Regions from separate parts of the Methylobacterium ajmalii genome, predicted to be linked through region 1. Evidence: predicted binding sites of a transcription regulator. Region 1 holds the regulator's gene; the other holds the start of a gene.
The links. Region 1 encodes PhoB, which activates phosphate uptake and scavenging genes when phosphate is short. Its sites were predicted from a motif close to TGTCATNNANCTGTCAT; they were not measured.
Positions count from the first base shown of each region.

Region 1 (3,256 bases):
TGGCGGCGCCGGGCGGCGGGCCAGGGACGAAGAGCGAGCCCGCAGCCGATCAAGGTGGGGCGCGCGAGAGCGGCAAGGGCCGGAGCCGCGAATCGGACTCGTCCAGCAAGACGGACGACGGGAAGGACGTCGATACCGAGCACCTGTTCGGCTTCACGGAAGGCGCCGATGCCGGCGAGAAGGGCGAGCGGGAAGCGGTGGTCGACACCGTCTCGCGCATCGGCAAGCGCCGGGACGGCCCCGGCCGGTCGGCCTACCGCGTGCTCGACACGCGGCTTGCCTACCAGTTCAACCCCATCGACAGGCTAAGCCTCGAACTCAGCGCCTTCGGCACGCTGCGGCGCCAGCGCAACATCCTCGATCTGGACGACAAGTCCTACGGCGCCTTCGACGGCGTTTCGCTCGAGGTGAAGTACCAGTTCCTGAAGGGCTCGAAGGAGCAGCCCTTCGGTCTCGCCCTGGAGGTGCGCCCTCGCTTCACGCGCGTCCTCCCGGTCGAAGGCCGCGGCGCCGACATCTTCGACGTCGAGAGCCTGCTCCAGCTCGACGTCCAGGTGGTGCCGGACAAGCTCTGGTACGGCAGCAACCTCAGCGTCGAGCCGGCGGCCGGGCGCGAGCGGGGCGGCCCGGGCTATCGCTCCTCGACCTTCCTGTGGTCGAACGCTCTCGTGGGGCGCGTCGGAGACAACACCTATCTCGGCCCGGAAGTCCGCTACCTGCGCGGCTACGAAGGGGCCTTCCTGAACCGGCTGGAGAGCGAGGCGCTCACCCTGGGGCCCGCGCTGCATCACCGGTTCACCGAGAAGGTCTGGCTGACCGTGGCCTATGCCGGGCAGGTCTGGGGCCGCGACACCGACCCGGCCCTGGCCGGCCGGTCCCTCGGGCTGAACCAGTTCGAACGGCACAGCCTGCGGGTCAAGTTCGGGATGGAGTTCTGACCCGGACCGGCCGACGGCCGTCCGGCGTCACGGCTCGGGCGCGAACATCTCGTCGAAGGAGTAGCCGGAGCCGCGCACGGTGCGGATCGGGTCCGAGTCGCGGCCGCGGTTGATCGCCTTGCGCAGGCGGCCGATATGCACGTCGACCGTGCGCTCGTCGATGTAGACGTCGTGGCCCCAGACGCCGTCGAGGAGCTGCTCGCGGGAGAAGACCCGGCCGGGGCTCTGCATCAGGAACTCGAGCAGCTTGAACTCGGTCGGGCCGAGATGCAGCTCGCGGCCGTCGCGGCGCACGCGGTGGCTGACCCGGTCGAGCTCGATGTCGCCGGCGACGAGCAGGTCGGCGACGTGGGCGGGCTTCGAGCGCCGCAGGAGCGCGCGCACCCGGGCCAGGAGCTCGGGCACCGAGAACGGCTTGACGATGTAGTCGTCGGCGCCGGTGGCGAGCCCCCGCACCCGGTCGCCCTCCTCGCCGCGCGCGGTCAGCATGATCACCGGCAGCCGCTCGGTCTCGCGGCGGGCGCGGATGCGCCGGCACAACTCGATGCCGGAGAGACCCGGCATCATCCAGTCGAGGAGGACGAGGTCGGGGACCTGCTCGCGCAGGCGGATATCCGCCTCGTCGCCGCGGGCGACGGCGTCGACCTCGAAGCCCTCGGCCTCGAGGTTGTAGCGCAGGAGGAGGGTCAGGGCCTCCTCGTCCTCGACGATCAGGATGCGGGTACTCATCGGGGCACTTCAGGGTCGTCGCCGCCGGGACGGCCGGCCCGGCCTCGCGGCCGGGCAGGCCATCCGGTCAGGCCTTGGACGAGGACTGGGGATCCACGGTGGCGAAGCTCGACCCGTCGTTCTTCGGCCGGTCGGTCGTCAGCGTCTCGCCGGTGGCGAGGTAGTGGATGGTCTCGGCGATGTTGGTGGTGTGGTCGCCGATGCGCTCGACGTTCTTGGCGCAGAACAGGAGGTGCGTGCAGAACGTGATGTTGCGCGGATCCTCCATCATGTAGGTCAGGAGTTCGCGAAACAGCGAGGTGTAGAGCGCGTCGATGCCGCCGTCGCGGGCCCAGACGTCGAGGGCCGCCACGGTGTCCTGGGTGGCGTAGGCGTCGAGCACGTCCTTGAGCTGGCCCTGGACCAGCTCGTTCATGTGCTCCACGCCGACGACGATCTTCTGCAGCTGGACCTGGTCGGCGATGGCGACGACGCGCTTGGCGACGTTCTTGGCCAGGTCGCCGATGCGCTCGAGGTCGCCCGAGACGCGGATCGCCGAGATCGTCTCGCGCAGGTCGATCGCCATCGGCTGGCGCTTGGCGATCAGCAGGATCGCCTTCTCCTCGATCTCGCGCTGCAGCCCGTCGAGGCGCTGGTCGGCGGCGATCACCGACTGGGCGAGCGCGGTGTCGCGGCGCAGGAGCGCGAGGCCGGAATCGGCCACCAGCTTCTCGGCGATGCCGCCCATCTCGGCGATGCTGCGCCGCAGGTTCTGCAGCTCCTGATCGTAGGAGGTGACGATGTGGTTCGACATGGAGTGAGACTCCCCGCGATGAAGTGGAGCGTGGGATCGAGCCGGCCCGGCAGGGGGCCGGACCGGTGGGACGAGGGCGGGACGCCTCAGCCGAACCGGCCGGTGATGTAGTCCTGGGTCTGGCGCTTCGAAGGGTTCATGAACAGCCGGTTGGTCGGCCCGAACTCGATCAGCTCGCCGAGATACATGAAGGCGGTGAACTGCGAGATGCGCGCCGCCTGCTGCATGTTGTGGGTGACGATGGCGATGGTGAACTCGCCCCGCAGCTGCTCGATCAGCTCCTCGATGCGGCCGGTCGAGATCGGGTCGAGGGCCGAGGTCGGCTCGTCGAACAGGATCACCTCCGGGCGCTGCGCCACCGTGCGGGCGATGCACAGGCGCTGCTGCTGGCCGCCGGACAGGCCCATGCCGGACTGCTTGAGCTTGTCCTTCACCTCGTCCCACAGGGCGCCCTTGCGCAGGGCCTCCTCGACGCGGACGTCGAGATCGGCCTTGCCGAGGCGCTCGTAGAGCCGGATGCCGAACGCGATGTTGTCGTAGATCGACATCGGGAACGGGGTCGGCTTCTGGAAGACCATGCCGACCCGGGCGCGCAGCTCGTTGAGGTCGATCGAGGGGTCGAGGATGTTGCGGCCGTCGAGCAGGATCTGCCCCTCGGCGCGCTGCTCGGGGTAGAGGCTGTAGATGCGGTTGAAGGTGCGCAGCAACGTCGACTTGCCGCAGCCCGACGGCCCGATCAGCGCCGTGACCTGGCGGTCGAGGAAGTTGAGGTTGATGTTCTTCAACCCCTTGAAGT
Region 1 covers NZ_JAZFXT010000068.1:169,254-172,509, forward strand. The annotation lists gene V3T34_RS28235 (hypothetical protein) at 1-938, shown strand, start outside; gene phoB (phosphate regulon transcriptional regulator PhoB) at 966-1,667, opposite strand; gene phoU (phosphate signaling complex protein PhoU) at 1,735-2,460, opposite strand; gene pstB (phosphate ABC transporter ATP-binding protein PstB) at 2,547-3,256, opposite strand, start outside.

Region 2 (3,256 bases), on a different contig from region 1:
CGCAAGTTCGCCGAGCTCGACCGCACGATCGCCCTCGACCGCGCGGGCGACCGCACCGGCGCCCTCGCCCTGGTGCGGGCCGGTGAGGGCAAGGCGGAGATGGACGAGATCCGCCGGATCGTCGAGACGATGCGCAGCCGCGAGGACGAGCTGCTGATCGGCTACCAGCAGCACGCCCACCAGATCGAGACCTGGGTCGGCCTCGGCAGCGTCGTGTCGGTCGGCATCATGGCGCTCTTGGCGGTGCTGGCCCTGCGCGAGGCGGCCCGGCGGGCGGCCCTGTCGCGCTTCCTGCCGGCGGAGCTGGCGCCGCTCCTGGAGCGCGGCGGCAGCCTCGATCAGGGCGGAGGCCTGCGCCTCGGCGAGCGGCGGCACGCGGCGATCGCCTTCGTCGACATGCGCGGCTCGACCACCATCGCGGAGCGGGCCGATCCCGAGACGGTGGCGGTCCTGATCACGGGCTTTCGCCGCTGCGTCGCCCAGGCGGCCCGGGAGACCGGCGGCCTGATCGACAAGTTCATGGGCGACGGCGCCCTGGTGGTGTTCGGGGTGCCTGAGGTCCGGGCCGACGCCGCGGCGGGTGCCCTCGCCTTCGCGGGGCGGCTCGAGGCGCTGGTCGAGGCCTGGAACGCCGCCTCGGCGCACGATCCGGTGCGGATCGGCATCGGGGTGCATTGCGGCGAGGTGTTCGTCGGCGTGGTCGGCGACGACGACCGGCTCGAGTTCACCGTGCTGGGCGATGCGGTCAACGTCGCGGCACGGCTCGAGCAGGCGACCAAAACCTTCGGAACGACCACCCTCGTGTCGCAGGCCGCGCTCGACGCTGCGCGGGCGAGCCACGCCTCCGGGGGCGAGGCGTGGCGCGAGGTCAGCCGGACCGCGCTGCGGGGCCGCAGCGAGGCCTTCCCGATCTACGGCCGCGCCGCGTGAGCGCCGGGACGACCGCCGGGGGAGAAAAACCGGTTCGGGACGGGTAGCGGTCCCGATCGGCCTCTGCTATCGCAGCCGCCCCGGACGGGTCGGCTCGAAGACGATCCGGCGGTGGAAGGCGCACCAGCTCTTTCCGTCCTGCACCGGCGCGCCGCAACAGACCGCGCGGTCGTTGGGTTCGCCGATGATGAATTTGCACACGAAGGCGCCCGACTGGGCGAAGGGAACCCGGAGGCTCGGGGAGGGCTCCTCGACGGCGTCTGCGATCACGATATGCGACATGCGCACGAGCTGGTTCATCGGGTACTGACTCGCTGGCCTTCCGTCACCCTCGACCAGAAGGGCATCGGGCCGGTTCGTTGGAGGCGACGGACCCGCGCGGAAAGCAGCGCCGGACTCGTCGCCCATGGGACCCGCGCCTCCATGACCCGTGCGCACACGCATCGCAGCGGCAGCGGTGATCTGTCGAATTTGGGGTTGCGTTTTGCAGAACGCAAGCCCCTTAGGCATTTACACATGGTTTTCACACGCCCGGCCGCCTCCGCGGCTGTCCGCGGCGGCACGGTTCCCGTCATCGACTTGCCATTCGGGCGCCCTATTCCTTGACGGGCAGCCCCGCCGGAGCGAGTCCACCATGTCCGACGCCGCCCTCGCCCGACGCCCTGCCGGCGCGGCGCCCGGCCCCGCCCGCACGGGGCCGCGCCTCGACCATCGCCTCCACCCGGCCGCCACGATCGGGTTCCTGGCGGTGCTGGCCGCGGGCCTGGCCTATGCCGGCTACAACCTCGTCGCCGACATGCGGCAGGCCGGGCAGCCGCCGCTCGCCGTCGGGGCCTTCGCGCTGCTCGGCCTCGCCCTGCTGATCGCGCTCGCCTTCGAGTTCGTGAACGGCTTCCACGACACCGCCAACGCGGTGGCGACCGTGATCTACACCCACTCGATGCCGCCGCTGACGGCGGTGATCTGGTCGGGGACGTTCAACTTCCTCGGCGTGATGGCCTCGACCGGGGCGGTGGCCTACAGCGTCGTGACGCTGCTGCCGGTGGAGCTGATCCTCCAGGTCGGCTCGGGCGCCGGCTACGCGATGATCTTCGCGCTGCTGCTCGCCGCGATCGTGTGGAACCTCGGCACCTGGGCGCTCGGCCTGCCGAACTCGTCCTCGCACGCGCTGATCGGCTCGGTGATCGGCGTCGGCCTCGCCAACCAGCTGATGGCGCCGGGCCACGCCGCCTCCGGCGTCGCCTGGGGCCAGGCGCTCGGCGTGCTCGAATCGCTCCTGTTCAGCCCCCTCGTCGGCTTCGTCTGCGCGGCCGGGCTGCTGGTCCTGCTCAAGCGCGTGGTGCGCCGGCCCGAGCTCTACCGGGCGCCGGAGGGCGACGCGCCGCCCCCGCCCTGGATCCGCGGCCTCCTGATCCTGACCTGCACCGGCGTGTCCTTCGCCCATGGCGGCAACGACGGCCAGAAGGGCATGGGGCTGATCATGCTGATCCTGATCGGCGCCGCCCCCACCGCCTACGCGCTCAACCGCACCATGCCGGATTCGAGCACGCCGGCCTTCGTGCAGGGCTCGCAAGGCGCGAGCCGGGTGTTTCGCGCCCATGCCGGCGGGGCGGCGGTGCCCGACGCGGCCGGCGCCCGGGCCAAGGTCGGCGAGGCGCTCAAGGCCGAGGCGCCGCCCAAGGCGCTCGCCGCACCCGAGGTCCAGGCGGCGCTCGCCGGCCTCTCCGACGACATCGCCGCCCAGGTCCAGGGCTACGGCGCCATCCGGCACGTCCCGGCGGAGGCGACCCAGAACCTGCGCGCCGACATGTACCTCGCGGGCGACGCGGTGCGCCTGCTCACCGGCGAGCACTCGTCCTACGCCGAGGACGAGAAGCGGACGCTCCAGGACTACCGCCGCACCCTCGACGACGGCACCCGCTACATCCCGACCTGGGTGAAGGTGGTGGTCGCCCTGGCGCTCGGCCTCGGCACGATGGTGGGCTGGAAGCGGATCGTCGTCACGGTCGGCGAGCGCATCGGCAAGCAGCACCTCACCTACGCGCAGGGCGCGTCCGCCGAGGCGGTGGCCGCCGGCACGATCGGGCTCGCCGAGGCCTACGGCCTGCCGGTCTCGACCACCCACATCCTGTCGAGCGGCGTCGCCGGCACGATGTGGGCCAACGGCACCGGCCTGCAGATGGCCACCGTGCGCAACCTGGCGCTGGCCTGGATCCTGACCCTGCCGGCGGCGATCACCCTGGCGGGCGGGCTGTACTGGGCGCTGCGGCAGGTGTTCTAAGGGCTCGCTCGGCGGCGACCGGGCTGGCAACCCGCCCCGGGCCGG
Region 2 covers NZ_JAZFXT010000028.1:245,429-248,684, reverse strand. The annotation lists gene V3T34_RS14620 (CHASE3 domain-containing protein) at 1-930, shown strand, start outside; gene V3T34_RS14615 (GcrA family cell cycle regulator) at 997-1,230, opposite strand; gene V3T34_RS14610 (inorganic phosphate transporter) at 1,565-3,211, shown strand.
Region 2: V3T34_RS14610 (inorganic phosphate transporter) is a predicted target of PhoB. The motif match lies at 1,500-1,516, and genes of this name have one in related genera.